Regions from separate parts of the Sanguibacter sp. Z1732 genome, predicted to be linked through region 3. Evidence: riboswitches for the same ligand, from Rfam matches in the RefSeq annotation. Region 3 holds a riboswitch; each other region holds the start of a gene.
What was found. A riboswitch is a leader RNA that binds a small molecule or an ion and turns the genes downstream of it on or off. The one in region 3 is predicted to bind thiamine pyrophosphate.

Region 1 (10,082 bases), 1.3 Mb from region 3:
ACCGCGGTGGTGACCACGTCGGTCCGCAGGTAGGTGAACATCGGCCGGATCGCGTACTCCAGCGCCAGGGAGTGCCGCGCGGTACCGCCGGTGGCCCCCAGCAGTACCGGCATCCCGGTCAGGGCCTCCTTCTCGATGATGTCCACGAAGGACTTGAACAACCCCGACGCTCCGGTGGTGTAGATCGGGCTGACGGCGATGACGCCGTCGGCGGCGGCGAGGCGCTCCAGCACTCCCTTGAGGTCTCCGGAGGGGAACCCGGACAGCATCGCGTTGACGGTGTCGTGGGCGTGGTCGCGCAGTTCCACGACCTCCACCTGCGCCTGGACGCCGCGGGCCTTGAGTTCACTCACGGCGGCCTCGACCAGCCGGTCGGTGAGCAGCCGGGTCGAGGAGGGCTTGTTCAGGCCACCGGAGATGGCGACGATCGTGCGGGTAGTCATCAGGGGTGAGTCCTTTCTTCAGAGTCCGAACGCGGCGCCACGCTGGGCGGCGCCGGCGGCGGCGGTAGCGACGTCGTCCTCGGCTCGGCGGCCGGTCCAGCGGTCCTCGCCGGCCACGTGCTGGCCCTGGGACGTGCCGGCCTCGGCGACCTGGGCCACCCGGTCGGCGTGGCTGGGCGGGTTCGAGGGGACATGCGCGGGACGGGCTGCCTCGTTGATCTCGCGCAGCGCCGGCACGATCTCCTCGGCCAGGATGTCGATCTGCTCCAGCACCGTCTTCAACGGCAACCCGGCGTGATCGATGAGGAACAACTGCCGCTGATAGTCGCCCACGTGCTCGCGCATCGTGGCGTAGCGGTCGATGATCTGCTGCGGTGAACCCACGGTCAGGGGGGTCTCGCGGGTGAAGTCCTCCATCGAGGGTCCGTGACCGTAGACCGGGGCGTTGTCGAAGTAGGGCCGGAACTCGTTCCACGCGTCCTGGGAATTCTTCCGGGCGAAGAACTGTCCGCCCAGGCCCACGATCGCCTGGTCCGCCTTGCCGTGGCCGTAGTGCTCGAAGCGCTTCCGGTAGAAACTGACCATCTTCTTGGTGTGGTCGATCGGCCAGAAGATGTTGTTGTGCAGGAACCCGTCGCCGTAGAAGGCGGCCTGCTCGGCGATCTCGGGGGTACGGATGGAGCCGTGCCACACGAACGGCGGCACCCCGTCCAGCGGGCGGGGGGTGGCGGTGAAGCCCTGCAGCGGAGTGCGGAACTTCCCGTCCCAGTCCACCACGTCCTCGGTCCACAGGCGGCGCAGCAGGGCGTAGTTCTCGATCGCGAGGTTCACGCCCTGGCGGATGTCCTGGCCGAACCAGGGGTAGACCGGGCCGGTGTTACCGCGGCCCAACATCAGGTCCATCCGGCCGTCTGCGAGCACCTGCAGCATGGCGTAGTCCTCGGCGATCTTCACCGGGTCGTTGGTGGTGATCAGGGTGGTCGCGGTGGACAGCGTGATGTGCTTGGTGGTCCCGGCCAGGTAGCCCAGCATCGTGGTGGGCGAGGAGGCCACGAACGGCGGGTTGTGGTGTTCACCGGTGGCGAAGACGTCCAACCCCGCCTGATCGGCGTGCTGGGCGATGGTCATCATCGCCCGTACCCGCTCGGTGTCGTTCGGCGTGTGACCGGTGCTGGGGTCAGTGGTGACGTCACTGACGCTGAAGATTCCGAACTGCATGGTGCAGGCCTCTCAAGAAACTCGATGCATTTGCATATACACCCCTACAAACATCACCGCCACCGGATCTATTCCGGCACACTGCCGCCCTCGAGAACGAGCGTTGTGGTCGACGGCGACGTTCCTACCACTCGCCCTCGACCGCCAGGGTCGCCCTCGGCGGTGGTGGTTGCGGTGAGGGCGGCGTGGGTGGCGGCGGGGGGGCGGCCGGTGTGGGGTGACCCGACCTTCTGCGGGGTGGGGTTGTTAGACTCGGAGATCACGACACGGGGTGCCGCCCACCGCGCGGCTGAGATGACACCCGTCGAACCTGCACTAGTTCGTACTAGCGAAGGGAATGTCCATGACTGATGTCTCCGGTCACACCGAATCGGTAGGCCTTCCGGAGGCGGTCGACGTGACAGAGCAGGCCGCGCACCTGCTGCGAGCCCTGCGGGAGCACAGCCCGTTGGTGCACAACATCACCAACCACGTGGCTACGAACTTCTCCGCCAACGCGTTACTGGCGATCGGGGCGGCACCGGCCATGGTGGACACGGCCGAGGAGGCGGGGGTGTTCGCCCCGATGGCTTCCGGACTGCTGATCAACCTGGGCACGTTGTCCCATCAGCAGCGCGACGCCGGCCGGGCGGCGGTGAGCGCCGCGAGCGAAGCCGGCACCCCGTGGGTGCTTGACCCGGTGGCGATCGGAGCCCTGCCGTTGCGCACCGGTTTCGCCGCCGAACTGCTCGCCGCCGGGCCCACGGCAGTGCGCGGCAACGCCTCGGAGATCATCGCACTGGCAGGCGCCGGGGCCGGTGGGCGCGGGGTGGATTCCGCAGACGACACCGACACAGCCGCCCCGGTCGCCGCAGCCCTGGCCCGCGAGACCTCGATGGTGGTGGCGGTCTCCGGTGCGCGTGACCTCATCACCGACGGGTCAGCGGCCATCAGGGTCGATAACGGCCACCCGCTGCTCACCCGGATCACCGGCGCCGGCTGCGCACTCGGCTCGATCATCGCCGCGATGCTCGGTGCCCGTGGGACCACCAGCGCGCTGACCGCGGTAGCCGCCGCGCACGTGGTCTACGGCATCGCCGCCGAACAGGCTGCCACCGACGCTCACGGCCCGGGCACGTTCCTGCCCGCGTTCCTGGACGCACTGGCCGGCATCACCCCGGAGCAGGTGATCGAGCAGGCTCGGGTCGAGGTGCTGGCGGCACCGGCGCCGGACCCGCAGGAGGCCTGAATGCAGCCGGGCATCTACCTGGTCACCGACCGCGAGTTGTGCGCACCGCGCGGCGTGCCCGCCACGGTGGCAGCCGCGGTGGCCGGGGGGGTGCACACCGTGCAACTGCGGGACAAGGAGGCCGACCTGGACGATCACCTGCGTCAGTTGACGCACCTCGCCGAGGTGATCGATGGCCGGGCGCGCCTGCTCGTCAACGACCGGCTCGACGCCGTCGTCGCCGCACGCAGCCGCGGCCTGCCGGTGCACGGGGTGCACCTGGGGCAACTCGATGACGCAGCGGTCGCGGCCCGTGCGGAACTGGGACCGGAGGCGATCGTCGGTCTCACTGCCAATACAGTCGCGCACCTAGAAGCCGTCGCCGCCCTACCCGGGGGCACCGTCGACTACCTGGGAGTGGGGGTGATCCGGCCGACGACGACGAAGACCGACCACCCGGACGCGCTCGGTATCGAGGGGTTCGGCCGGTTCGCCGCCCGGACGCCGCTGCCGTGCGTGGCGATCGGCGGCGTGCGGCCCGAGGACGCCGGGCCGCTGCGGCGGGCCGGGGCCGGCGGGGTGGCAGTGGTCTCGGCGTTGTGTGCGGCGCCGGATCCCGAGACGGTGGCCCGGGGGCTGCGTACCGACTGGGACGCCGCAGGATCCGGCCCGGGCAAGGCCGGCGCATGAGCATTCCGCGCGTCTTGTCCATCGCCGGATCCGACCCCTCCGGGGGCGCGGGGATCCAGGCGGACATCAAGTCGATCGCGGCCAACGGCGGATACGGCATGGCGGCGGTCACTGCGCTGACCGCACAGAACACCCGCGGGGTCCGGGGTGTGCACGTCCCCCCACCGCAGTTCCTGGTCGACCAACTCGAGGCGATCAGCGAGGACATCCGGGTCGATGCGGTCAAGATCGGGATGCTGGCAAACACGGCCACCATCGAGGTGGTCACCGGGTGGCTGGAGCGCAGCACGGCAGCCTACGTGGTGCTCGATCCGGTGATGGTGGCCACCAGCGGAGACCGACTGCTGGACGCCGATACCTCCGGGGCGCTGTCCGGCCTCATCGCACGGGCCGGGTTGATCACCCCGAACATCCCCGAACTGGCTGTGCTCGCCGAAACCGAGACCGCTGGGGACTGGGAGGAGGCAACGGCGCAGGCGCGCCAGGTGGCCAGGAAGTACGGGGTGAGCGTGCTGGCCAAGGGCGGGCACCTGCCCGGGGAACGGGCCACCGATCTGCTGGTCTGGCCCGGTGGCAGCGTCACCCAGGTGTCCTCGGCGTGGATCGACACTCCCAACACCCACGGCACCGGTTGCTCGCTCTCCTCGGCGATCGCTACCCGGGTGGTCGAGCGTGAGGGCGACTGGGAGTCCGCCGTGCGCGTGGCCAAGGCCTGGCTCACCACCGCCCTGGCCGCTGCCGATGACCTCCAGGTCGGCTCCGGCCACGGCCCACTGCACCACTTCGCGGGCTCACCCGGGGCCGGTCGCCGCGCCCGGCGCGGGTGAGCCTCAGGCGGGCCGGAACCCGGTGGTCTCCGGGGGCACCTGGTGCCGGATCATCACGTGCCGCGTCACCGAGTAGTCCAGCACCGGTTCGATGCTCATGTCCTTGCCGAAGCCTGACCCCTTCACTCCCCCGTGCGGGGCCTCCGAAGCGATCGGCAGGTGGTCGTTGATCCAGGTCACCCCCACCTCCAACCGGTGGCTGACCCGGATCGCCCGGGCCACATCGGAGGTCCACACCGAGGAGGCCAGCCCGTAGGCGCTGTCATTGGCCAGAGCCACCGCCTGCTCCTCATCGTCGAAGGGCAGCGCCACCAGCACCGGTCCGAACACCTCGCCCTGGACGAGTTCGGAGTCCTGCGCGGCGCCGACCACCAGGGTGGGCGGGTAGAAGAACCCCGGCCCTTCCAGCGGCTCCCCGCCGGTGAGCACCTCGCCCCCCTGGCTCACCGCGCGAGTGACGAAGCCGTGCACCCGCTCCCGGTGGGCGGCGGAGATCAGTGGTCCGATGTGGGTCGCTGGGTCGTGGGGGTCCCCGGCCACCACGGTTTCCATGACGGCCCGCAGGGCATCGACCCCCTGATCGAAGATCTCCCGCTGCAGGTAGACCCGGGTCGCGGCGGTGCAGTCCTGACCGGTGGAGTAGGTGGCGCCCATCGCCACCGCGTGGGCCATCTGGGCGATGTCGGCGTCGGAGAAGACCACCGCCGGGGCCTTGCCGCCCAGTTCCAGGTGCACCCGTTTGACGCCCTCGACCGCCCCGCGCATCACCGCCTTGCCGGTCTGGGTGGACCCGGTCACGCTGACCATGTCCACCCCGGCGTGCCCGGCCAGCGCCGCGCCCACATCACCGTCTCCGGCGACCACCCCGAGCGCCCCCTCGGGCAGCCCGCACTCGGCGGCCAGTTCGGCGATCCGAACGGTGCTGCTCGGCGTCAACGGGGCCGGTTTGATCACCACCGAGTTGCCCGCGGCCAGTGCGGGTCCGATCTTCCACACCGCCATCACCAGCGGGAAGTTCCACGGGGCGATACTGGCCACCACCCCCACCGGGCGGCGCACCATCATCGAGGTGTACCCGTCGGAGAACACCCCGGCCCCGGTGCCGTCGGTGGAACGGGCCGCCCCGGCGAAGAAGCGTAGGTTGTCCGCGGCGAACGGGATCTCCCCCTCGGCCACCACGGTCCACGGCTTACCGGTCTCGGCCACCTCCAACGCCGCCAGTTCATCGGTGTGCGCCTCCAGCGCATCGGCGAGCCGCAACAGCACCCGCGCGCGTTCGGAGGGGGTTCGCCCGGCCCAGTCCGGCGCCGCCGCACCCGCGCTCGCCACGGCGGCATCGACGTCGTCGATCGTGGACAGGCGCACCGTGCGGGTGACCTCCCCCGTGGCGGGGTTGATCAGGTCCAGGAGTGTGCCCGCGGCGGCCGAGGGCCGTTCGGTGGAGACGGAGTCAGTCATGGGCCGAGCCTCTCACGAGCCCGGTGGCTCGGGGGTTCGCGCACGCCATGAGCCGGCTCGCTCCGCCACACCCTCCCGCCCGATCTCGACCAGCAGGTCCGCCGCCCTGTGCAAGCCGCGCCGGGCCCGGATCCGCTCCCCGATGCGCTCGGCCTCGGCCCGCATCGCGGTGTCGGCCAGCAGGTCCGCCACCGTTTGGCGCAGTTCGGCGGCGCTCACCCGGTAGGTGTCCACGCGCCGTCCCAGGCCCTTCTCGTGCACGCGTTGGGCGTTGTCGTACTGGTCCCAGAACAGCGGCATCAGCACCATCGGCTTCCCGAAGTGCAGCGACTCGGTGACGGTGTTGTTGCCGCCGTGGGTGACCACCAGGTCCACCTTCGGGATGATCGTGGTCTGCGGGAGGAACTCCGCGCCCCACATGTTGTCGGCGAGTTCGATCTCGGCGTGCAGCGGGCCCTTGGAGACGATGATGTGATAGTCGGTCTCGGCCAGGGCGGCGATCACGCTGCGCATCAGCCCCACGTCGGCGCCCCCGAGGGAGGAGCCGAGGCTGAAGTAGATCAGCGGTTTGGATCCGTCCAGGAAGTGCGCCGGGATGTCCGCCTCGGCCTCGGTCTCGCGCACCGCCGAGTCGATCCGGTACCAGGTCGAATCCAGCGGACGGGCGTCGGTGTAGTCGATCTCGGCGGGGTACAGGTACAGGTTGCGGTCACCGGCGTGGCTGAACTCCAGGTAGGGCAGCGGCGGAGCACCTTGTTCCTGCACCCACGCGTTGAAGTCCTCCCACACCTCCCGGTGGGAGCGCTCGTAGGCCTCGCGGAAGGTGGCCCAGCCTTCCCGGTCGTCCTGCCCCAACCCGGAGAACACCGGGGCGATGTTCTCCCCGGGAACCTCCAGCGGGTTGCAGGAGACCACCCGCACGTACTTCGCCGGGGAGGTCATCAGGGCGGGGAAGGTGAGCACGTTGTCCAGGATCGTCACGTCGGGCTGGTTACGCTCGACCACCTCTCGCAGCGCCGGTGCGGAGTACTTCACCCCCTCGATCAGCGCCTCCAGGATCGGGCGACTCACGGTGGTCAGTTGCTCCTGGGTGCTCTTGAGGAACTCCGGGGAGATCTCCTGGATGTAGTTCTTCCAGAATGCCCCCGCGTCCTGCTCGGCCTCGTCCTGCGCTGGTGGCTCCAGGTCCACCAGGTCCTCGACGAACCCGTGCGGACTGAGTTGGCCGGCCCAAGAGGATTCCGACGCGAAGACCACCCGGTGCCCGCGGCGCACCAGTTCCTTACCGACCCCGATGCAGTTGTTCGTCGGCCCGTAGGCACTCTCCGGTAGGAACAGGAAGGTCAGGGATTCTCTTGTCACGGAGGTCTCCTCATCGATGTGCGCCTGGCTGCGCAAGCCTAGCCCGAGCTTGAACGTCGCCGCTGCCCCCACGCGCGTCAACGCCTGCTCCCGTCCGACAGCGGGCGGGACCTGAGAGGCTGTGGCCCATGGACGTGGTGAGGACCCGGCACGGGCGCCTGGCGCTGGACGAGGACGACGCGGGTGCAGGCGCTCAGCGCCCGTGGTGTGCCGGCCCGTGCCGGCGACGGACTGGCTGCGGACCTGGTGAATGCCATCACGGCAGGGCCGGCCGACGACGACGCACCCGCGCCGTCTGCAGGCGCCGCCTCCGTAGCACCCACCCCGCCCGACCAGGCCCGCGCGGCCGATCTGCCGGCCACCCCGGGGCATGTGGAGATCACCCGGCCCGGCCAGAACGCGACCGGACCGTCCGCCGCCGGTCCTGCGCCGGCGGCCGGTCCTGCGCCGTCGTCCGCCGGCCGGTCACGACCTCTCACCGGCGCGGACGAACGCGATTTCGGGGTGGACATGACCAACTGGTCGGTCGCCGTGGGGCAGTCCGTGGTCAAGGTGATCCACGCCTGGGGCAGCGCCGACCGGGCCGGGGTGATCCTGGACCACCTGGCCTCGATCGGCTCGGGCGTCACACCGGCGCTGCGGGGCCGGCTGGACTGGGTGCACCCGCGGGGCCGGGCCACCGTGGCGATGGTCACCGAACTCATTCCCGGCGCCACCGACGGGTGGACCTGGGCGGTCGATGACGTGCTGGCCCACCTGGACGGCGGACCCGAACCCACCTGGCCACGACAGTTGGGAGCGCTCGCGGCCCGGCTGCATACCGACCTGGCCCGGATGGGTCAAGGGCCACCGGCCCATGGCAGACGAGTGCGCGCCGATGCACACGACGCGCTCACCGAGGCCTTGGCGGTCACCGGCGGCGACGCCGGACGGCGCCTGCGCGATCGCCGCGGCGTCCTGGAGCAGGTGCTGGACACCATCCCCGATGACCTGACCGCGCCCACCATCCACCTGCACGGCGACCTGCACGTTGGACAGGTGCTGCGTGCGAACGAGCGCTACTGGGTGATCGACTTCGACGGTGACCCGCAACAGCCCGCGGCTCAGCAGCACCGTCGCGACCTGGCGGCGCGGGACGTGGCCCATCTGCTCACCTCGGTGGAGCTGGTGGCCTCAGTGTGTGCGCGACGACGCGACGGCGCGGAGCAGACCCTGCGCACCTGGGCCGGCGCCGGGCGTGCACAGGTGTTGGCCGCCTACCGGGCCGAGTTGGCGGCGAGACAGTCCTGCGGACTCCTCGACGCCGCAGCGCTGGAAGGGCTGATCGTGGCGCAACTGTTGCGCGAACTGACCTATGCCGCCACGTACCTGCCCCGCTGGCAGTACGCCGCCGACACCGCGCTGACCTTCCGCTACGGGGGATGATGGTGCCATGGACGTCACCCGCTTTCACGAAGACCTTGCCCTCGTCCCGCACCATCTGGAATCACTTGCCGGGGCACTCGAGGCGGGCCTGCCCGGTGTGGACCTGCTTCCGGCGGCCAGCCGGGTCCTGGTGCTGGGGATGGGATCCAGCGCCTACGCGGCCGGGTTGGTGGCTCAGGCCGCCCGCGCGCAGGGGGTCGCGGTGGAGGTATCGCTGGCCAGCGCCGAGCTGCTCCCACCCCCGGCGCCGGACCTGGTGGTGATCGCAGTCTCGGCCACCGGCGGCAGCGCCGAGGTACTGCACGCCGTCACCCGTTACGCCGGGACCGGCCGGCTCGTGGCGGTGACCAACAAGACCGACTCCCCCCTCGCCGAGGTGGCGGACGTCCTCGTCCCCCTGACCGCGGGGGTGGAGGCCTCCGGCGTGGCCTGCCGCACCTTCCGGCACACGGTCGTGGTGCTGTCGGAGGTGTTGCGAACCTACGGGTTCACCCCGACCGTGGCGCCGGCGGTGAGCGCTCGCCGGGCTGCCGGCGCCAACGCCGAGTTGCTCGAGGGGGCCCCGGCCTGGCTGCCGCAGGTGAGCAGCACGCTGCTGGGACCCCACGGCACGTTCCTGCTGGCCCCGCTCGAGCGGCTGGCCAGTGCCCAGCAGGGTGCGTTGATGATGCGGGAGGTACCACGCCGGCCGGCGTGGGCCAGTGAGACCGGCGACTGGGCACACGTGGACCTGTACCTGGCCCGCACCCTGGACTACCGGGTGCTGCTGTTCGCCGGTTCCCGCTGGGATGGCCAGGCCCTGGACTGGTTGGAGCACCGCGGTGCCACGTTCGTCTCCGTGGGAGCGGACCTGCCCGGCGCCGCGCACGTGGTGCGCTACGCCGGGGATGAGGACCCGCTGCTGGCGGTGCTCAGCGAGGTGCTGGTGGCCGAACTCGTGGCGGCACGGTGGCACGAGGCGGACCCGGACTTCACGTGGAGCGGCCGGTAGGTCAGAGCGCTGACCGCTACGGGTTGGCCCTGCCGACAAGGTGGGTCAGGAATCGAATCCCACGCCGAAGCGGTCGGCCAGGCGCAGCAGGAAGGTGTCCCGGCCGTCGTGGCGGGCGTCGGACTTGGCCACCGCCCGGCGCATCAGCTGGATCAGCGGATAGGCCAGCGGCTCCGGTGGCACCGGCATCGGTTTGGAGCCCACCATGGCCAGCCGGGTCCGCGGGGTCTCATCGCCCTCGAGCAGGTCGAGCATGGTCTCGGCACCGAACCGGGTGGCCCCCACGCCCAGCCCGGTGAAGCCGGCGCTGTAGGCCACATGCCCGCCCATGGCGGTGCCGTGGAATGCCACCAGGTTCGTGGACATGTCGATCATCCCGCCCCAGGCGTGGGTGAAGGTGATGTCCTGCAGTTGCGGGAAGGTGCTGAGGAAGTGATCGGCCAGGCGTAGGAAGGTCTCGG
Region 2 (10,082 bases), 610 kb from region 3:
TGCCGCCGGTCTCCTCCGCAGTCTCCCCGTCCTCGCCCGACTCCAGGCGCAGCGCCTGGGGCGAGAGGCCGAACCTGGCGCCGTCGGCGGCGGTGACGAGCCGGTACCCCAGGAACTCCGCGACCTGCGCACCGGCCGGAGCCGCCCACAACTCCTCGGGGGTACCGACCTGCACGATCCGCCCCTCCATCATCACCGCCACCCGGTCGGCCACGGTGAACGCCTCGTCGTGGTCGTGGGTGACGTACAGGGCGGTCGTACCGGCCCGGCGGAGGATGTGGTGCAGGTCCGCGGCGAGCCGTTCCCGCAGCGCCCGGTCCAGCGCCGAGAGCGGTTCATCGAGCAGCAGCAACCGGGGCTTCGGGGCCAGGGAGCGGGCCAACGAGACCCGCTGGGCCTGCCCGCCGGACAGGCTCGCCACCGCCCGGTCCTGGTAACCCGGTAGGCCGACCAGGTCGAGCAGGTCGCGTACCCGCTGCGCCCGTTGCGTCCGGGCATCCGCTCCATCTGCAGACCGAAGGCGATGTTGCCGGCCACGTCCCGGTGGGCGAAGAGCTGTCCGTCCTGGAACATCAACCCGAACCCGCGCCGATGCACCGGCACGTCGCTCAGGTCCGCCCCCTCCCAGCACACCCGGCCGCGATCGAGTGGCTCCAGGCCGGCCACCGCACGCAACAGCGAGGACTTGCCACAGCCGGAGGGCCCCAGCAGGGCGACCACCTCCGCCGGCGCCACCTGCAGGCTCACCCGGTCCACCGCCGTCGTCCGCGGTTCCCGGACGCCGTAGCGGACCACGGCGTCATCGATGGTCAGGGACATCTAGAACTCACCCGTCCGTTCCGACCGCAACCGTTCGGCCACTCCCATGATGGTGGCGGTCAGCAACGCCAGCAGGACCGACGCGGCCAGGGCCATCCCGTAGTTCTCCGCACCGGGGCGCCCGATCAGCCGGAAGATGACCACCGGCAGGGTGGGTGCGTCGGGGCGGGCCAGAAGAAGGCGGTGGCGCCGAACTCCCCGAGGGAGACGGCGAACGCGAATCCGATCGCCAGCCCGAGCGACCGCACCAGGAAGGGCCCGTCGACGTGGGCGAGCACCCGGCCCGGAGAGGCGCCCAGCACCGCGGCGCTCTCGCGCTGTCGCGGGTCGATCGCCCGCAGCACCGGCAGCACCGTGCGCACCACCAGCGGAATCGCTACCACCGCCTGGGCGATCGGAATCAGGATCATCGACGTGCGCAGGTCCAGCGGCGGCCGGTTCAAGGTAATCAGGAACCCGAACCCGACCGTCACCGCCGACACCCCCCCAGGGGGAGCATGAAGAGGGTGTCCAGTCCCCAGACCGCACGGCGAGCGTGCACGTTGCGCGGCCGGCGCGAGACCACCAGCGCCACCAGTGCGCCCACCACCACCGCGATCACGGTGGCATCCACAGCCACCCGCAGGGAGTTCGCGGCCGCGTCCCACACCGTCACGGTGAGCGCGTTCGGTCCGCCGGTGCTGCCCAGGGCCACGTAGTTGTCCAGCCCCCACGTACCCGACGGCGTGCGCAGCGAGCGCACCACCAGCGCAGCCAGGGGCAGCGCGAGCAGGCCCACGATCACCACGGCGGTCACCGCGGCCACCGGCAGATCCGGCCCCGGGCGGCCCCAGCGGGCGGCGAACCGGCCTCGACTTCGAGCCGTTTGGCCGAGACCGACGGTGCGGACACTCGACTTCGCCCGTAACCCTCGCTCTCGACGCCGCGGCACGGGCTGCCACAACCGCAGCCGGCGTGCCTGGTGCTGGGCGCCGTGTAGTTTCAGGGCCGCCTCCCGCCGGGCCCGGGCACGGGAGAAGGTGATGAGCGCGGCGGTCACCACCGAGAGTTGCAGCACCGAGAGCACCGCGGCGGTGCGCAGGTCGAGGAACTGGGTGGTCTGGATCCAGATCTCGGTCTCGATGGTGCCGAACCGGATCCCGCCCAGCACCAGCACCACACCGAACGCAGTGGAACAGAACAGGAACACCACCGAGGCGGCGGAGGTGATTGCCGGGGTCAGCGCCGACATTGTCACAGACCAGAAGGCGCGCGCAGGGGAGGCGCCCAGCGCCCGGGCGCTCTGCTCGGTGCGCGGGTCCAGACGCTCCCAGAACCCGCCCACGGTCCGCACCACGATCGCGTAGTTGAAGAACACCAGCGCCAGCACGATCGCGGTGAAGGTGCGATCCAGGCCCAGGAATCCCAGCGGCCCGTCAGCGGCCAGCAAGGCCCGGAACGCCACCCCCACCACCACGGTGGGTAGCACGAACGGGATCGTGATCAATGCCCGCAGGATCCGCTGGCCGCGGAACGTGCGCCGGTACAGCACATAGGCACCGGGAACGCCCAGCAGCACCGAGAAGACGGTGCCGAGCACCCCCAGCGCGATCGTGAGGAAGAGGATCCGCCAGGTGCGCGGGCGGGCGAACACCTCGGTGAAGCCGCTGAGGTCCCACGCCCCGTCCGGCACGAAACCGCGCAACACCAAGGTGGTCACCGGCCAGGCGAAGAAGATGGCCAGGAACACCAGCGGCACGGCGGCCGCGAGCACCCAGACCCAACCTCGCAGCCACCGTGCCATGCTCAGGACCCGTCCTGCCCGGCGGCCCGCGACCGACAGGTTGACGTGGTGCGCAGACCCGCCCGGGCGGCAGCGCAACGCCCGGCCACGCAGACCCGGACAGGACCGGGCCGTGCCGGGCTGGGCCGGGTCAGGCTGGGCCGTCCCGGGCTGGGCCGGGCGGTGCTGGCTCCCATCCTCAGCCGATCACGATGTCGGTCCAAGCCTGGATCCAGTCCTGACGGTTCTCATCGATCTCGGCCGGGTCCACCGTCAACGGTTCCTCGGCGAGGGGGGCCCATCGGGTCCACTCCTGCGGGAGTTCCAGGTCGTGGTTGACCGGGTACATGTACATCTGGCCGGGAATGTCGGCCTGGACGGCGTCGCTGAGCAGGAAGTCGATGAACGCCTCGGCGCCCTCGGGGTTGTCCGCCCCGGCCAGCACCCCGGCGTACTCCACCTGACGGAAGCATGAGGTGAGCATCGCCGTCGTCGTCGGGTCCTCCCCGTCCGGTCCGACCTCGAAGGCCGGCGACGTGGAGTAGGACAACGCCACCGGGCGCGGGCCCTGCCCGACCGAGCCGGAGAACTCCTCGGAGTAGGCGGTGGACCAGGAGTCGACGACGAGCAGGCCGTTGTCGGCCAGGTCCTGCCAGTACTGCGTCCAGCCGTCCCCGAACTCGGCGACCGTTGCCAACAGGAACGCCAGGCCGGGTGAGGACGTGGCCGGGTTGGTCACCACCACGTGGTCGGCGTAGTCGGGCCCGGTCAGGTCGGCCAGGTCGGACGGCTCGGCGACTCCGGCCTCGGAGTACCAGGCGGTGTCGATGTTCAGACACACATCGCCCACGTCGATCGGTGTGAGTTCGTCTCCGCCGTCGATCAGGTAGTCCTCGGCGGCCGGGGGCAGCGCAGCGGAGGTGTAGGGGCTGAAGACGTCCTCGGCGATGCCGCGGGAGGCGAAGGAGTTGTCGATGCCGTAGGCGACGTCGCCCAGGGGCGCGTCCTTGGTCAGGATCAGCTGGTTCACCAGGGCTCCCCCGTCACCGGGTGCGCTGAAGGACAGCGTGTAGCCGGAGTCGGACTCGAACTGGCTGATCAGATCCTCCGAGACGTGGAACGAGTCGTGCGTGACCACCTGGACCGTGCCTTCGCCGCCGGTGGTCTCGCCCTCCCCTACTGCGGTGGAGTCCGCGTCGTCGTCAGTGGGGGTGTCGGGGTTGTCGTTCCCGGCGCCCACCGTGCAGCCGGCCACGGCCAGTGCCAGGGCGGTGAACGCGGCAAGGTGTCCGATCCGCCCGGGGTCCGGGCCGACCCGCCCGGGCCGGCGGCGAGACATGGTGTGGTGATTCATTCTTCCTCCTCAGCGTGATGTGAGAAGGGGTCCGCGGCGCGACGCCACGGGAGAGATGCTCGACTCCCTTCGCCGGTGCTAACCGGAGCAGGTTCGAGGGTCTGCGGGTGGCCGCACTCTCAGCGCCGCACCTGACTCGGCCGACGCTCCCCTGTCGCACCCACGAGGCTACACCCCGTCGGCCGGTGCGGCCGACGGGCGCGCGAGGATCGTGGACGGCTACGCTGGGTGCAGTCGTCGTAAAGGAGATCTGCCATGGAGCGAGTCGTCACCGCCGTTGCCACCATCGTCGCCGGCCTCGTCGCGAACAAGGTCCTCGGGACCGCCTGGAAGAGCGTCACCGGTCATGAGCCACCAACCGACGACAAGGACGGAAGCATGCCCATCGCTGAGATCGTGCTCTTCGCGGCGATCTCCAGCGCGCTGGTGGCGTTGGTCCGCGCCTACGCCAGCCGCGGCGCCCACAAGTGGCTGTCCAGCGGCGACGTCGCTCGTTGACCAGCGCGAGGCCGGCACCGGCACGTTCAGGCCTGGGTGTCCTCGATCTCGGCGCGCGCGGCCTCCAGGTCCTCGGTGAGTTCATCGACTCCGAGCAGGTCTGAACGCACCTTGTCGGTGCGGTACCCTGCGCGGCCCACCATGTGCGCGGCGATCGGAGCGGTCACCAGTTGGAAGATGATCACCGGGAGCACCTTCCAACCCACTTGCCAGGATCCCAGCGTCAGGGCCAGCCCGTTCATCATCAGGATGATGCCGAGCACCTGAGGTTTGGTGGCTGCGTGCAACCGTGACAGCAGGTCCGGGAACCGGACCATCCCGATCGCTGCGACCATCACGAGCGCGCTGCCGGTGATGAAGAAGGCAGAGGCGACGATCTCGCGCAGCAGTTCCGAGTTCATCGCTCGTCCTCCTCGGCATCGTCATCCAGCGCATGCCTTGCCTCGAGCCGTTGGAGTTCCTCTTCGCTGAGGATCCGGCCCTCATCCTCCGGCTCTGCGGCCGCGAACCGCGCCAGGGTCACCGCCGCCACGAACCCGACGATTGCCATCACCGTCAGCAACGGCACCAGGTCCACCCGTCCGGTCGTGGCCGACCACAGGGCCACGGTGCCGATCAGGGCCGCGATCACCACATCAAGGCCCACGATCCGGTCCAGCATGCTCGGGCCGCGCTCCACGCGGAAGAGCGCCACCAGGACCGCTCCGACGACCAGGATCCCGCAGATCCACAACACCGGCGCACTCATCGGTCCACCTCCCCAGCGTTGCCATCGGAGGCCCCCGCAGCGCGCCCGGCAGGGCCGGGATCCAGCGCTGCCCGGTCCGGCCCACCCCACCAGCGCCGGCGCGGCAATCCGGCACGGGCCAGGTCTTCCTGGTTGGCCAGGGCGTACAACAGGCGCCGCTCCTGGAGGAGTACCTGCCGGCGGAAGGTCTCGACACCCCCGCTGGTGGGCAGATCGAGCACGTGCACGTAGAGGGTGCCGGTGAGCCGATGCGCCTCCACGATGATCGAACCGGGAACCAGTGAGGTGAAGACCCCGGTCAGGGTGAGGATCAGGTCGGACTCCGAACGCAGCCGGATGCGGATGACGCCGCCCTCGGGGCCCCGGCGCGGGTGCAGCGCCATCTTCGACACCTCCACCGAGGCGAGCAGCACATCGACGATGAAGCGGGCGATCAGCCACACCGCCCCGGGAATACTCACCCGGCCGGCGTATCCGACCGCGGGCATCGGTGTCAACAGCACCAGCAGCACCGCGACGCCGAACCCGGCCAGCACGTTGGCCAGGGTCGGGTCACCCCACAACAGCACCCACAGCGCGGTCATCCACAGCAGCATCGGCCATCGGTTCAGCCAAGCGCTCAGGCCGGTCGGAGCGGACGGGTGGGCAGGCTGGGTTCTCATTCGGGCTCCACCTGGTGGGAGATGCCCTCGCCACGTTCGCCGTCGGGCAGCACCGCCGAGACGTAGGGCGACTGGGCACGCAGGTCCCGCGCGGCCGCGTCGGTGTAGGCGTACAACGGACCGGCGACGACGGCGAGCAGCACTCCGATCGAGGCGATGACCGCTGCGGGGGCGAACATGCTGCGAGGTACGTCGGTCTCTGGCAGAGGCTGGGGGGCCGTCTGCCAGAACGCCTTGTTCCACGCCTTCACCACCGCGTACAGGGTGAGCAGTGACGTCACGAGGCTCGCGCCCACCGCGACATACGCCAGGGACGAATCGTGCTGGATGCCGGCCTGCACCAGACCCACTTTGCCCAGGAACCCTGACATGGGCGGGATTCCACCGAGGTTCATCGCTGGGATGAAGAACAAGATCGCCAGCGCCGGTGCGGCCTTGGTCAGGCTGCCGAGGCGCTCCAACGAGGTGCTGCCACCCCTGCGCTCGATCAGCCCTGCCACGAGGAACAATGCCGTCTGCACGGTGATGTGGTGGGTCACGTAGAAGATCGATGCGGACAGGCCGAGTTGATTCGCGAGGGCGATTCCGAACACCATGTAGCCGATGTGGCTGACCAGGGTGAAGGACAGCAGTCGCTTGATGTCGTCCTGGGCCACGGCGCCGAGGATGGCCACCACCATGGTGACGATCGCGGCCACGATCAGGATCGTGTCCATCCGCCCGTCGGTGAACAGCAGCGTCTGGGTACGGATGATGGCATACACGCCGACCTTGGTGAGCAGCCCGGCGAAGACCGCGGTGACCGGTGCCGGGGCTGTGGGATAGGAGTCGGGTAGCCACATCGACAGCGGGAAGACCGCCGCCTTGATGCCGAAGGCCAGTAACAACAGGATCTGCAGCACCAGGGAGACATTCGGATCGATCTCCGCCAGGCGCACGTTCAACTGCGCCAGGTTCAACGTGCCGGTGGCCGCGTAGATCATCGCGATGGCGATGAGGAACAGCATCGAGGACAGCAGCGACACGATCACGTAGATCGACCCGGCCCGCATCCGCGAGCCCGTGCCACCCAGGGTGAGCAGCACGTAACTCGCCGCGAGCAACATCTCGAACCCGACGAACAGGTTGAACAGGTCCCCGGTGAGGAAGGCGTTGGACACACCGGCGGCCAGCACCAGGTAGGTGGGGTGATAGATCGCCACCGGGGCGCCCTCATCGCCGTCGGCGAGACCCTGGGCCACGGAGTACAGCAACACCCCTAGCAGCACTACTGCGGAGACCACCAGCATCAGCGCGGAGAGCCGGTCGGCCACCAGCACGATGCCCACCGGGGCGCTCCAGTTGCCGAGGTTGACCACCTGGGGTCCCTGGGCGTGGGTGATCGCCACCAACGCGATCGCGATCCCCAGGACCACGGTCAAGGTGGTGACCGAGGCCGCCAACTGTGCTTTGGGACGGCGTGCCATGGCCAGGGCGAAGCCGGCAGCGAACAGGGGCAGGATCACCGGCATCGGTAATAGCCAGTTCATGTGGCGCCCCCCTTCGAGTCGGGGGCGCCGGGGACTGCTCCACCCGGGCCCTCGGCTGACGAGTCGTCGGCGCTCACGTTCGGGGTGGACGGGGACGGCTGTTCCTCGATCCCCGGTTCCTCGGTCTCGTCACGGGCCTCGGCGGCCTCGACAGCCAGGCTCACCCCGAGGTCGTCGTCGCGGGTGTCCAGTTCACCGCGTTCCAGGCGCTGAGCCAGTCGGCGGTCCTCCAGGTCGTCCTGCACCTCGTCGTGGCCGTGCAACTGCCACGTGCGATAGGCCATGGCCAGCACGAACGCGGTCAGCCCCAGGTTGATCACGATCGCGGTCAGCACCATCGCCTGCGGCAGCGGATCGGCCATCTCCTCCTGTGGCCCGGACCCGAGCAGCGGAGGGCTCGCGGCGGCACCGCCGGCGAGCAAGAACATCAGGTTCACTCCGTTGCCGATGAGGTAGATGCCGACCAGCACCCTGGTCAGGCTCCGCTCGAGCAGCAGGTACACCCCGGCACCGAACTGCACGCCGACCGCGATCACCAGGGCCAGGCTCGGACTCGCTTCGATCATCCGCCCGCACCCCCTACGCCGGCTCTCAGGTCGTCCAGCACGTCGGCGTCACCGACCGCAGACCGGGGGGAGTCGTGCGCGACGTCGGGGGCGGCCCGCCCTTCGGCCTCACCCTGACGGTCCACTTCGGCACCCAGGGTCCGCAGGATGTCCAGGACGAGTCCGATGACGATCAGGTAGACCCCGATATCGAACGCCAGGGTGGTGAGCAGGTGGATCTCGCCGAGGATGCCGAGGTCGAGGTCCAGCCGGAAGGACTGCAGCGCCTGACCGCCGAAGAACAGCGGGGCGATGCCGGTGCCGGTGGCCACCAATAGCCCGCCGCCGAGCAGCCCACCCGGCTGCAGCGGCAGCGCCTCACCCAGTTCGTAGCGGCCCCCGGCCAGGTACCGCACGATCAGCGCCACCCCGGCGATCATCCCGGCGATGAACCCGCCGCCCGGGGCGTTGTGTCCCGCGAACAGCAGCCACACCGACAGCACCAACATGGTGTGGAACAGCATCCGAGTGATCACTTCGAACATCACCGAGCGTCGATACGGTGCCAGGGTGACACCACCGGGCAGCCACGGCTGACCCCGCCGGCCGGCGATCGGTGTGCCGGGTTCTCCCAGTCGTTGCATCGCCGGGTCCGGGGTCAGGCCCCTGCTCCAGGTGCGGGGACGCTCGGGGTCGTAGTCGCTGACGCGCTCCACACTGCGCTGCCGGTGCCGCAGGAACACCAGGGAGGCCACCCCGGTGGCGGCGACCAGCAGCACCGCGACCTCACCCATGGTGTCCCAAGCGCGCATGTCCACCAGGGTCACGTTGACGATGTTGCTGCCCCAACCGAACTGGTAACCCTCGGTGAGGAGGTCCTGGGAGATCTGCTCGTGGATCCGGGTGCCGGGGATGGTCAGCGCGAGCATGGACATCAGCACACCGGCACCGATGGCGATAACGGCTCGCCACCATCGGCTGGCCACGAGGGGCCGGTTGGAGAAGTAGGCCGGCAGACGGCGCAGCACGAGCAGGAACACCACGATCGTGACGGTCTCCACCAGCGCCTGGGTCAGCGCCAGGTCCGGGGAGCCGTGCAGGGCGAAGAGCAGCACCACACCGTAACCGGCCACCCCCATCAGCACCACGGCCTTGATCCGGCGCCGGGCGCGGGTGACCAGCAGCGCCGAGATCACGATCACCGCAGCGATCGCGCCGGAGACCGGGGAGTCCCACAACCTGACCTCCCCCGGGGTGACCCCGCCGGTGAACATCGCCGTGGTCACCAACGCCATCCCGACCAGCAGGATCACGCCCAGGTAGACCGGCAGTGCACCGCTCTGGGTGTAGGAGGTCAGCGAGGCCGAGAACCGGTCCAGCAAGCGCATCGAGTCGCGGTAGGTACGGTCGGCATCGACCGGCGGGCTGATCGCCTCCTGGAACCGCTCCACCATCGGGCGGCCCAGGGCGAGCAGCGACCCGAACACGATGATGAGCCCCGTCAGTCCCAGTGGGATACCGAATCCGGCCCACAGGGTCAGGTGCCCGGGCTGCCCCACCGGGTAACTCAGGGCGTACGGGGGCGAGCAGGTACTCCCCCAGCGCGGGCAGCAATCCGGCGATCAGTCCGCCGGCGGCCAGCAGGTTCGGGGAGATGAACAGCCCGACGTGCTCGCGATCGAGCGGGGTCTCGGGCACTCCCGCCTTGCGGGCGTAGGCGCCCCAGAGGAACCGCACACCGTAGGCGAAGGTGAGAACGGAACCGACCACCACCACGACCATCAGCACCCAGTGGCGCGCTTCTCCGCCGTCGTTGAGCGCCTCCAGGACTGCTTCCTTGCCCACGTAACCGGCCGCCGGCGGCAGCCCGACCATGGAGATCACCGCGAGCAGCCCGGGAACGAACGCGCCCTTGAGATTGCGGGCCAGACCGGACAGTTCGCGTAGGTCCCGGGTGCCGGCGGCGGCGTCGATGACGCCGACGGTGAGGAAGAGCGCCGCCTTGAACATCGCGTGCGCCCCGAGCAGGGCCAGACCGGCCAGCGCGATACCGCGGTCGGGCTGGCCCACGAGCAGGATGAGGAAGCCGAGTTGGGAGACGGTGCCGAAGGCGAGCAGGAGTTTCAGGTCGTGCTGGCGCATCGCCCGGTATCCGCCCAGCAGCA
Region 3 (10,082 bases):
AGCGCACCGAGGTGGCGATCCCGGCGTTCCTGACCATCCTGATGATGCCGCTGACCTTCTCCATCGCCGCGGGGATGGGCGCCGGGTTCATCGCCTACGTGATCATCCAGGTGGGTGCCGGCCGGATCCGCAAGGTGCACCCGCTGATGTGGGTGACCTCGCTGATGTTCGTCTTCTACTTCGTGCGCGGTCCGATCGGAACGCTGCTCGGGGGTTAGTCCGGGCGGCGGTCCGGGCGCTGGGCGGCGCGGGCGGGCGCGGGGCGGCGCGGGTGGCGCGTCCGCCGGCGGCTTGGGCTTGGCGCGTGGTCCGGGTGGGCCGGTGTTCTGGGTGGGCCGGTGCTCCGGGTGGGTAGGTGCACCGGGTAACTGCTGCTCCGAGTGACCGCGCTGCGGTTGGTGCACCGGCGCCCGCCGATGGACCATGGGGTATGACCCGCTCCGCTTCGCCCCGCACCTGGAGGTTCTCCGGTCGGATCGCCGGGTGGGGGACCGCGGGTGGAACCCGGTTCGTCGTGGGCAACTGGCACACCACTCCGCTGGGGCCATTCGCGGGGGTGATGGTGCAGCATCCGCACGGGCATCGAGTGCTGCTGGCGCCATCGACGGAGGTCGCCGAGTTCGTCTCGGCCACGTACCAGTTCGATGCCGTCGAGCCCGCGAACGTGACCGTGCACCGGTATGCACCCAGGCCCCCGGCAGGTGCGCGTGCGCGTGACGCCGTTGCGTGGGGAATGGCAGATCCCGGCTCCTCCCAGCCGCCCGTACCGGCCGAGGCGCTGCCGCGGACCGTGCCCACCATGGCGGGGGAGCGGTGGCAGAGACGAAGCCGGCCCGCTGTCCGCAACCGTGCAGATCGGCAAGCGGGCAGCGGTGGGTTGGCTGTTGCGCGCGCTGCCCGCTGCGGTGGCCGGTGCGCCCTGGTTCACCCTCCTGACCGATCCGGTCGCGCGGGTGGCCCTGCCAGGGGTGCGTACCCGCGGTTCGGCCGGGGGTGGGCGCAGGGAGTACTACGGCGCGAGCGACCTCCATCGTCTCGCCGGTGCTCGTACCTCGTGGGATGGAACGGACCTGGGCGCGATGGTTCCGATCGACCCGCCGGTGCGGTTCGGGTTCGCCTCCACCCCGGCGACGCCCAGCCTCACCGACTTGGTCACCACGGTGCGCGGCGGGGCTCCCTGAGCGCGTACCCCACACGGCCAGTGCGCGAGGCGGACGGGCCCTCGTGAACTGGTCTGGCGCGGTTACCTCCCGCGGGCCCGCGTGGGTGAGCCAACCGAGATGGTCAGGTGGGTCGCCACGTGCGGGACGGTGGTGCCCACCTGGGCCCACGCGTCGACGGCGGTGGCCACCACCTCCGCGAGGTCACCGGTGAGTTTGGTGGCGTAGTGGGCCGCTGGGGCGGCAACGCCGCGCTCCTGCGCTCGGGTGATGGCCGCCTCGATGATGGACATGTGTTCGCCGGCATCGTCCCCACCATCGAGTAGCGGGTACAGCGACCACTGCGCCACCGCCTCGATTCCGGTGGGTTCCAGGCGCACCGGGGCCACCTCGGGCAGGATCGTGGAGGTCAGGTCGCAGGTACGTTCGCCCGGGCAACCGCGGGAGAACAGCACATGGGCGGCGACGTGCCCGCCACCGGAGTGCCGGGAGGCGGCGGCGATGGCAGCCACGAGGTAACCGGCCAGGTCCTGTTCGGCCGGCACCGCCCGGGCACCGACGTATGTGCTGACCTCGTCGGTCTCGATCACCAGCCCCTCGGCGACGCCGCTCGCCTCCACCTCGGTGAGGGAGTCCAGGATCACGCGCACGAAGTCGTCGGTGTGCGGGTGGATGCTGAATCGCATCCCGACGCCCAGTTCGCGTGGGGTGGCCGCGCTGGTGCCGGTCGTGGCGACCTTCTCCGTGCTGCCGTGGCCGGTGGTGCTCATCGGTGTCCTCCGGCCCCGGGGTACCTCATGAGCCGCCGATGCTCATCGGCGGGTGCCCAACTCCCTACGCCGGTACGAACCGGATCAGGTGGACGGGTCTGCGGACTCTCCGCACTCTCAGCGCTCTGCGCGCTCCCCGGGGGTTGGTTCGACGCTAACCGTGGCGGACCGGCGCTGTCCACTCGGGTGCCGATCGGCCTCGGGCGCCTACCGGCGAAATCAGCATTAGTCGGTTCTACCTGCAGGTTCAGCCGATCAATGCTGACTTCGGCGGGGTCTGGTGGGCTGGGGTTAGGGGGTGGGGGTGGGTGAGGTGGGGGTGAGGGCTTGGCGGACTTGGTTGGCGATGGTGCCCGAGGGACGCAGGTCGCGGCTGGTGAATCGCAGGATGGTGGCATCCGCCTCGGCCAGCAACCGGTTCTGGCGCTGCCGGTCCCGGAAGAGCGCCTCGGGTTCGCTGTGGACCTGGCGTCCGTCCATCTCGACGATGATCCAACCGCCGTCACGGCGCCGCCACCCCATGTCACCGCGCCCGATGAACGTACCGGTGGCATCGCGCAACACCACCTGGAGTTGATCCGGTGGCAGGTCGTGGTCATGGCAGTCGAGCCGTGCCCACGTCTCTAATGGCGACTCGGCGCGACCATCCACCAGCGGCCACCACGAGCCGACCCGAGCGGCACCGCGCCGCCCCTGCAGTCGCCGGCGGACGTCGGTGAGGTCGCTGGTGTTGATGAGCCCTTGGTTGAGGGCCGAATCGATTACGGCCACCCCGTGATCACGTCGCAGGAGCGGCAGAGCGTGGACGAGCGCGGTGGGGACGTCGCTCACCTGCCAGCCGGCGTACCGGACCCGGACCGGTACGTCGCGATATCGGCGCACGACGACGCCGACCGGTCCCCGCAGCCAGCGCCCACCCGTGATTGCTACCTCCGGCGTCAACTGCTGGGGCAGTCCGGCGACCCCGTGCAGGGCCAGGGCGCAGCAACCCACGGCGATGGCGTTCTTACCCATCGCCAGCAGGCCGGTCCAGGCGGCCTTGCGCCGGGCCACGTCGAAGTTCGTTGGACGGTCCGGCTCGGTGTCGTAGACGCCGCGTACGACCCGCTGCCACATCCTGCGAGCCACCAGGGTGGCGCACCGGTCGGCACTGATGCCCAGAGCCCGACATTGCGCGGTCGAAATGAGGCCGCACTGCCAGCGGGTGTACCGCAGCAGGCCCTCCGGGATCGGCACCGTGCGCATGACGCCAGTAAGCACCAATCCCCTGCGCCCATAGCGGCTGCAGGTCAGCACCTGTGGACACAGTTTTCCCCCTGTGCATACCCGCCCACCCCCTGCCTCAACCATGCCCATCGCCCCCGCCCACCCCGTCATCCCCCGGCCGGGGGCGGGAGTCGGGGGCCCGGGGGCCCGGGGGCCGGGGCCGGGAGTCGGGGGCCCGGGGGCCGGGGGCCGGGAGTCGGGGGCCCGGGGGCCGGGGCCGGGAGTCGGGGGCCCGGGGGCTGGGGCCGGGAGTCGGGGGCCCGGGGGCCGGGGCCGGGAGTCGGGAGCCCGGGGGCCGGGGCCGGGAGTCGGGAGCCCGGGGGCCGGGGCCGGGAGTCGGGAGCCCGGGGGCCGGGGCCGGGAGTCGGGAGCCCGGGGGCTGGGGCCGGAAGTCGCGGGCCGGGGGCTGGGGGCCGGGGGCTGGGGCTGGGAGTCGGGAGCCCGGGGGCTGGGGCCGGGAGTCGGGAGCCCGGGGGCTGGGGCCGGGAGTCGGGAGCCCGGGGGCCGGGGCCGGGAGTCGGGAGCCCGGGGGCTGGGGCCGGAAGTCGCGGGCCGGGGGCTGGGGGCCGGGGGCTGGGGCTGGGGCCGGGTGGGGGGCTGGTGGGTTGTTAGCCGTAGGAGTGGCGGCCGATGAGGAACCAGGCCAAAGGGCCCAGGAAGGGTAGGGCGAACACGGCCAGCACCCACAGCGCCTTGATTCCGGAGGTGTAGTTGCGCGACTGCGCGATGGACATGAGCGCGGCGACGATGAGCGCCAGCCACGCCAGCGCGAAGACGACGACCACGAGGCCTCCTGCGGCGGCTTCAAACATGTCCCGACCCTAACAACGCGCCCGGATGGGTACGTGACCTGGGAAGTCAGGTTCCGCAGTAGGTCACGAACGGGGCGGCCTCGGCCGGGGCGGGCTCGGTGTAGCGCTCCAGTCCCGGGCGCTCGGTGAAGGGCTGGGTGATCACGTCCAGCAATTCCTCGAAGGGGCCCAGGTCCGCGGTGCCGGCAGCGGCGAGGGCCTCCTCGACCAGGTGGTTGCGCGGGATGTAGATGGGGTTCACCTGGGCCATCACGCTCGCGTCCGGGCGATAGGAGAGCCAGCGTTGCAGCCACGGCTCGAAGGCAGGCCGCTCGGTCGATGACGCCGCGTCGCCTCCGTTACCGTCGAGCGATGCCGGGGCCGGAACCCCATCGCCACCGGCACTGCCGGACAGCGTCGGTGCCGGAACCTGGTCACTATCGACGTCGCCGAACAGCGTCGGTGCCGGAACCTGGTCACTATCGGCGTCGCCGAACAGTGTCGGCGCCGGAACGTCATCCCCACCCGCACCCTCGAACAGCGCCCGCACCGGGCCCGCGTCCCCGCCGGCCGCTGTGGTCAGGTGGCGGAAGAAGGAGGTGTAGTCCACACCCCAAGCACCCAGGAGCGAGGTGAGGTCGCTGATCAGGTCGGTTGCGTCGTCGTCGGGCGTGAATGACTCCAGTCCGAGTTTGGCGCGCATGCCGCGCGTCCAGGCGGCGGAGTAAACCGCCGGGAAGGTGTTCAGCGCCGCGGTGGCCGACTCGACGGCCTGCTCCTGGTCCGCACTGATCAGCGGCAGCAGCGTCTCGGCGAACCGGGCCAGGTTCCACTGCGCGATCTGTGGGTTGGCGGCCGTAGGCGTAGCGACCCAGGGCGTCGATGGAGCTGAACACGGTGCCCGGGTCGAAGGCGTCCATGAACGCGCACGGACCGTAGTCGATGCTCTGCCCGGAGATGGTGGTGTTGTCGGTGTTCATCACCCCGTGCACGAACCCGATCAGCATCCACTTCGCGACCAACTCGGCCTGCGCGGCCAACACCGCCTCGAACAGGGCCAAGTAGGGGTTCTCAGCCTCGCGCGCCTGCGGGTGGTGCCGGGTGATGGCGTGATCGGCCAGACGGCGCAGCAGATCCTCATCACCGGTGGAGCGGGCGTAGGCGAACGTGCCCACCCGCAGATGACTGTCCGCCACCCGGGCCAGGACCGCACCGGGCAGCGGACGCTCACGCATCACCGCCTTGCCGGTGGCCACCACCGACAACGACCGGGTGGTCGGCACCCCGAGAGCGTGCAGCGCCTCGCTGATGAGGAACTCCCGCAGCATCGGGCCGATCGCGGCCAGCCCGTCCCCGCCGCGGGCGAACGGGGTGGGCCCCGAGCCCTTCAGGTGCAGGTCACGCAAGTCGCCGTGGCTGTCGGTGACCTCCCCCAGGAGCAGGGCCCGGCCATCACCCAGCCGCGGCACATAGGTTCCGAACTGGTGGCCGGCGTAGACCTGGGCAACCGGGGTGGCGCCCTCGGGCACCTCGTTGCCGAGCAGGAACCGCAGGCCGGCCGGGCTGCGCAAATACTCCGGGTCCAGACCCAGTTCACCGGCGAGGGTGTCGTTCAGCGCGACCAGCCGGGGCTCGGGGGCCTTCTCGGCCTGCCACGGCACAGCCAATTCCGGCAACTCACGGGCAAAGGTGCCGTGCAGCAGGTTGCTCGGTGGGGCGGTGGTGGTCATGTTTCGACGATACGCCGCCCCCGGCGCCGATGCTCGGGCAGACCCTCGAGGCCCCGGTGCGGGAGAAGCCCCGGACCGTGCCAACCCGGGGAATAGTGTGGCCGGGCATGAGCATGCACATCGGGATCGACCTGGCCTGGTCCACCCGCGCCCGCACCGGGCTTGCCGCGGTGGACCAGGGCGGAGCGCTGGTGTCCTCGACCAGCATGGTCACCGATGAGCACATCGATGACTGGCTGACCGGGCTCGGGGCCGGTGTGGTGAGCGTGGCGATCGACGCACCGCTGATCGTCACCAACCCCACCGGGATGCGCCAGTGCGAACGCCTCATCGGACAGTCCTACGGGGCGTATGAGGCCAGTTGCCACACCAGCAACCTCGGGCGGGCGCACTTCAACCCGCCACGGGCCGCGGTGCTGGCGGGCCGCCACGGCTGGCACACCGATCCCGCGCACCGGGGCGACGTTGCGACACCGGTGGCGATCGAGGTCTACCCGCACGCGGCGATGGTGGGGCTGTTCGAGCTGGGGCGCACGCTGAAGTACAAGAAGGGCCCGGTGCCATCGCGGCGCATCGGCATGCTGGCCGTGCTGGACCGGATGGAGACCCTGGCCGAGTTGGCCCTGGTCGGCAACCCGCGGTGGCAGCAGATCCGCCTCGCGGCCGACCGGGCGAAGCGACAGATCGACCTGAACCGCATCGAGGACGAGATCGATGCGATCCTGTGCGCCCACCTGGCCTGGCTGTGGCACCACCGCCCCGGCGCCCTGCAGGTCTACGGCGACGCCGCGGCCGGCTACATCATCGCCCCGCCACGGCCTACCCATCCACACACCCCGCGAGTGCCACGGTCGGGGCGGGGGTAGTCATCCAGGATGCGCGATGGCATGCTCGAGGTGTACGTCGCAGCCAGCGTGAACGCGTCACTCCGGGTTCACCCGACCGATGCGGAGTTCTGAACTATCGAGTCCGGTTTTGCCACCTATGACCTGGTGACCACGGTGATCGTGATCCTTCTGATCACCGCCACCATTGCCGCCGTCGCATTGATCGCGCGCAAGGTCTTGCGGCAACGGCACCGTGAAGGCGCTGACCCGCGGTCCACCCGGGGCGCTGACCCGCGGTCCACCCGGGGCGCCGACCCGCGGTCCACCCGGGAGCCACGGGACAGACAGACCTGAAGCCGCCCAGACCACGCCGCGCGGGTAGGGATATGACCGGCGCAGTGCCGGCGAGCAGGCGGGCCGGGGCGAACCTCTCAGCCTGTGCTGCGCTCGGCCGACTCGGCGCGGGCGGCCTCGACCCGCACCTGATCGTCGGGTGAGCGGCGCAGCGGCGGGATGATCTCATCGTCGGGGGTGAGGATCACCAGGTCGTTGTCCATGTGATCGGCCATCGCGTGCACGGCGTCGATGAAGTCGCCGCGGCGCACGGCATCCACGATGCGTTCGTGCTCCTTGTGCATGGACAGCACATCGCTGGCGTGGGTGAGCCGCTCGGCGTTGGCGGGTTCGGCGAGTTTCTCGGTGATCCCGGCATACAGGGAGGCGAGCAGGCGGTTCTTGGCGGCGTCGAACAGCAGGTAGTGGAACCGGGCGGCCAGGTCCGCATCGGGCTGCGGTGTCATCACCGGGCACTGCCCGGGCCGCAGGGTCGCGGCTGCCGCGGCCTCCAGGGCCTCGACGTCCTCGTCGCTGCGATGCAACGCGGCTTGCTGGGCGGCCTCGACCTCCAGGGCACGACGGTAGGAGAGCAGTTCCTCCAACGTGTAGGCGGTGAGGAACTCCGAGAGCACGCTGGAGGTGGGCGTCGCCGAGCGCACGAACGTGCCACGCCCGGGCAGGGTCTCCAGCATCCCGATACTGGCCAGGGATCGCACCGCCTCACGCACGGTGGAGCGCCCCACGCCCAGGATCTCGGTGAGTTCGGGTTCGATCGGGATGCGCTCGCCCACCGCCCAGGCACCGGTGGTGATCTGGCGGCGCAGATAGGCGAGCGTGGTGCGGGCCCGCTCGGTACCGCTTGTGGTGGCCATCACAGGAGTATAGGAAGGCTGCCGGTGCAGGCGTGGCCCGCTGCACCGAGCACCGGTGGCGTCCTCAGCCGTATTCCGGCTCCTGCAGGGCGGTGGTCTGGAGCGGCAAGGGCCGAGGCCAGTTCCGCTGACTCATGACGTCTGACACTGCCGCGCACGCCGGGGTGCTTACTAGCGTGTCGGCTGCGCGGCTCGAGCCCGTGGGACAGGAACAACCCTCCACAGGCACTGCGCCGGCCGGGCACCGCCCGTGCGCACGCGTGTCATCTCCCTGCCCACCCCCTTGATAAGGAGAGCCTGATCGACCCGCACGCCCACATCTCCACCGGTCCGCCGTCGTCGTCCCGGTCGCCCTCCCCGGGCGAGCGTCCGCCCATGCCGACGGAGCGCCCGCCCTCCCCAGCGGACACCACCCGCTGGGTGCTGCCGGTGCTCGGCACCGTGGCGGTCATGGTGGCGGTGGTGGCCGTCGTCGCCGGTCCGGTACGCACCATCACCGAGGTCGGTGCGGGGGCGGCCTCGTTCGTATTGCAGTGCCTGGTACTGGCGCCGATAGTGCTGCTGGCTGCCCGGCGCCGCCCCGGTTCCGGCCGGCCGGTCGTGGTGGCCGCGGCGTTCCTGCTCCTCAGCTTCACGGTGCACGCCCTGCCCGGAATCGGCTTCTTTGCCGACCTGGACTGGAACTGGCAGGGCAAGACGTTCGAGTTGATCTGGCTGACCATCCTGCTGGTCATGCTCGGCCGATGGGCGCGCGCGGACGTCGGCGTGCGCGCACCCGTGCAGGGGTCGTTGCGCCCGGCCCTGGTGGTGATCGCCGTGGTCTTCACGATCCAGGCGCTCCTGGTCACCCTGACGGTGGCCTCCGGGGACAGCACGTTCGACGGCTTCCACTCCACCGAGCGGCTGCTGTTCGACCTGGCTCACGCCAACCTCGTGGAGGAACTGCTCTGGCGTGGCGTGCTCATCGCCCTGCTGGACCGCGCCCTGGGCACGCCGTGGCGATTCTTCGGCGCCAAGGTGGGGTGGGGCCTGGTGCTGACCACGCTGAGTTTCGGCCTCGGCCACGGGTTGCTGCTCACCACCGAAGGGCTGGTGTTCGCGCCGGATCAGATCATCCTGACCGGCCTGCTGGGCCTGATCATGGGGTGGGTGCGGGCACGGACCGGGTCGGTGTGGCTGGCCTACCTGGCCCACTGCGCGCCGGAGATCGCGATCCACGCCGGGGTGGGCGCCGGCTCGCTGCTGACCTGAGGTGGCTTCTGGTCGCCGGCTGACCCCCCAACGACCGACGCAGCGCCACGGTGGTCCGTCGGCTACTGATCCAACCACGTTGCGATCTGATCGCGGCCTTCCACCGTGCTGGTGAACCCGAGGGCCTGGACGTACTTGCCCTCCACGAGGAAGGGCTCATGCTCGGCCACCGCCGGCAGCGCGGCCACCGCCGGGTTGTTCAGCAAGTCGGCGAAGATCGTCTCACCGGAGCCGTTCATGTCCACCAGCAGGATCCGGTCCGGATCGGCCGCCAGCACCTGCTCGGCCGAGATCGGGCCGCTGCGGACCATGCCCAGGTCGGCGCTGGCGTCCCGGCCACCGGCCAGGCGCACCACCTCCAACGGGAAGGCACCCCCGGCGGTCACGAACGGGCGACCGGCCTGGTTGCTCAGCACCAACACACTCGGTCCGTCCTCGTCGGAGGCATCCACCAGCCCGTCCGACAGGGTGGTCGCCAGGTCCGCCGCCTCCTGCTCCATCCCCAGCGCGGTGCCCACCAGATCGATGTTGGTGAGCATCTCGCTCACCGAGGAGAACGTGTTCGGCAGCACCAGCACCGGGAAACCGGCCTCAGTGAGCACCCGGCCCACCCCTTCTTCCATGCCGTGCCGGTCGTTGAAGACCACCAGATCCGGGTCCGAGGCGATCACGGCCTCGGCGTCCACGGCGGACTCGGAGGCGATGTGGTGCTCCACGTCCGCCATCACGTCCGGTTGGTTGGACAGCACCGGGTTGGCCGCTTCGGCCGGGGCCATCACCAGGTTCTCACCCGCGCCGAGCTCGGCCACCAGGGCGGCGGTCTCATAGGTCAGCGCGGTCACCCGCTGCGGTTCGGCGGGGATCGTCACCTCGGTGGCGGGGCGGTCGTCGCCGGCCGGCACGTCCACGGTGCGGGGGAAACCCTGCTCCTGGGTGCCCTCGTCCTGCGCGGAGGCGTCGTCGTCGGCGGTTCCGGTCTCCCCGGACTGCTCGCCGCCGGACTGCTCGGTGGCGTCCTCGGTTGCCCCGTCCGGCTCGTCCGCGGGCACTCCCGAGGAGCACGCGCCCAACATCAGCAG

Region 1: it holds a riboswitch for thiamine pyrophosphate, as region 3 does, so the genes downstream of both, thiM (hydroxyethylthiazole kinase) here and ACRRRO_RS11535 (YkoF family thiamine/hydroxymethylpyrimidine-binding protein) in region 3, are expected to answer to the same signal.
Region 2: it holds a riboswitch for thiamine pyrophosphate, as region 3 does, so the genes downstream of both, ACRRRO_RS08455 (thiamine ABC transporter substrate-binding protein) here and ACRRRO_RS11535 (YkoF family thiamine/hydroxymethylpyrimidine-binding protein) in region 3, are expected to answer to the same signal.

Annotation. Positions count from the first base shown of each region.
Region 1 covers NZ_CP194857.1:917,282-927,363, forward strand. Annotated here, with positions in the region: gene ACRRRO_RS04980 (CE1759 family FMN reductase) at 1-443, opposite strand, end outside; gene ACRRRO_RS04985 (LLM class flavin-dependent oxidoreductase) at 462-1,661, opposite strand; TPP riboswitch at 1,919-2,016, shown strand; gene thiM (hydroxyethylthiazole kinase) at 2,005-2,889, shown strand; gene thiE (thiamine phosphate synthase) at 2,890-3,558, shown strand; gene thiD (bifunctional hydroxymethylpyrimidine kinase/phosphomethylpyrimidine kinase) at 3,555-4,385, shown strand; gene ACRRRO_RS05005 (aminobutyraldehyde dehydrogenase) at 4,389-5,843, opposite strand; gene ACRRRO_RS05010 (nucleotide disphospho-sugar-binding domain-containing protein) at 5,856-7,205, opposite strand; gene ACRRRO_RS05015 (hypothetical protein) at 7,389-8,630, shown strand; gene ACRRRO_RS05020 (SIS domain-containing protein) at 8,638-9,621, shown strand; partial or broken gene ACRRRO_RS05025 (NAD(P)/FAD-dependent oxidoreductase) at 9,667-10,082, opposite strand, start outside.
Region 2 covers NZ_CP194857.1:1,574,761-1,584,842, reverse strand. Annotated here, with positions in the region: partial or broken gene ACRRRO_RS08465 (ABC transporter ATP-binding protein) at 1-819, opposite strand, end outside; partial or broken gene ACRRRO_RS08460 (ABC transporter permease) at 820-2,602, opposite strand; gene ACRRRO_RS08455 (thiamine ABC transporter substrate-binding protein) at 2,781-3,935, opposite strand; TPP riboswitch at 3,983-4,098, opposite strand; gene ACRRRO_RS08450 (DUF4235 domain-containing protein) at 4,191-4,433, shown strand; gene mnhG (monovalent cation/H(+) antiporter subunit G) at 4,460-4,834, opposite strand; gene ACRRRO_RS08440 (monovalent cation/H+ antiporter complex subunit F) at 4,831-5,181, opposite strand; gene ACRRRO_RS08435 (Na+/H+ antiporter subunit E) at 5,178-5,843, opposite strand; gene ACRRRO_RS08430 (Na+/H+ antiporter subunit D) at 5,840-7,372, opposite strand; gene ACRRRO_RS08425 (Na(+)/H(+) antiporter subunit C) at 7,369-7,938, opposite strand; gene mbhE (hydrogen gas-evolving membrane-bound hydrogenase subunit E) at 7,935-8,846, opposite strand; partial or broken gene ACRRRO_RS08415 (hydrogenase subunit MbhD domain-containing protein) at 8,988-9,191, opposite strand; partial or broken gene ACRRRO_RS08410 (proton-conducting transporter transmembrane domain-containing protein) at 9,727-10,082, opposite strand, start outside.
Region 3 covers NZ_CP194857.1:2,182,203-2,192,284, forward strand. Annotated here, with positions in the region: gene ACRRRO_RS11525 (NCS2 family permease) at 1-218, shown strand, start outside; gene ACRRRO_RS11530 (hypothetical protein) at 849-1,181, shown strand; gene ACRRRO_RS11535 (YkoF family thiamine/hydroxymethylpyrimidine-binding protein) at 1,244-1,930, opposite strand; TPP riboswitch at 1,973-2,079, opposite strand; gene ACRRRO_RS11540 (hypothetical protein) at 2,222-3,175, opposite strand; gene ACRRRO_RS11545 (PLDc N-terminal domain-containing protein) at 3,805-4,008, opposite strand; partial or broken gene ACRRRO_RS11550 (protein adenylyltransferase SelO) at 4,055-5,717, opposite strand; gene ACRRRO_RS11555 (DUF429 domain-containing protein) at 5,825-6,583, shown strand; gene ACRRRO_RS11560 (FadR/GntR family transcriptional regulator) at 6,976-7,752, opposite strand; gene ACRRRO_RS11565 (lysostaphin resistance A-like protein) at 8,128-9,003, shown strand; gene ACRRRO_RS11570 (ABC transporter substrate-binding protein) at 9,066-10,082, opposite strand, start outside.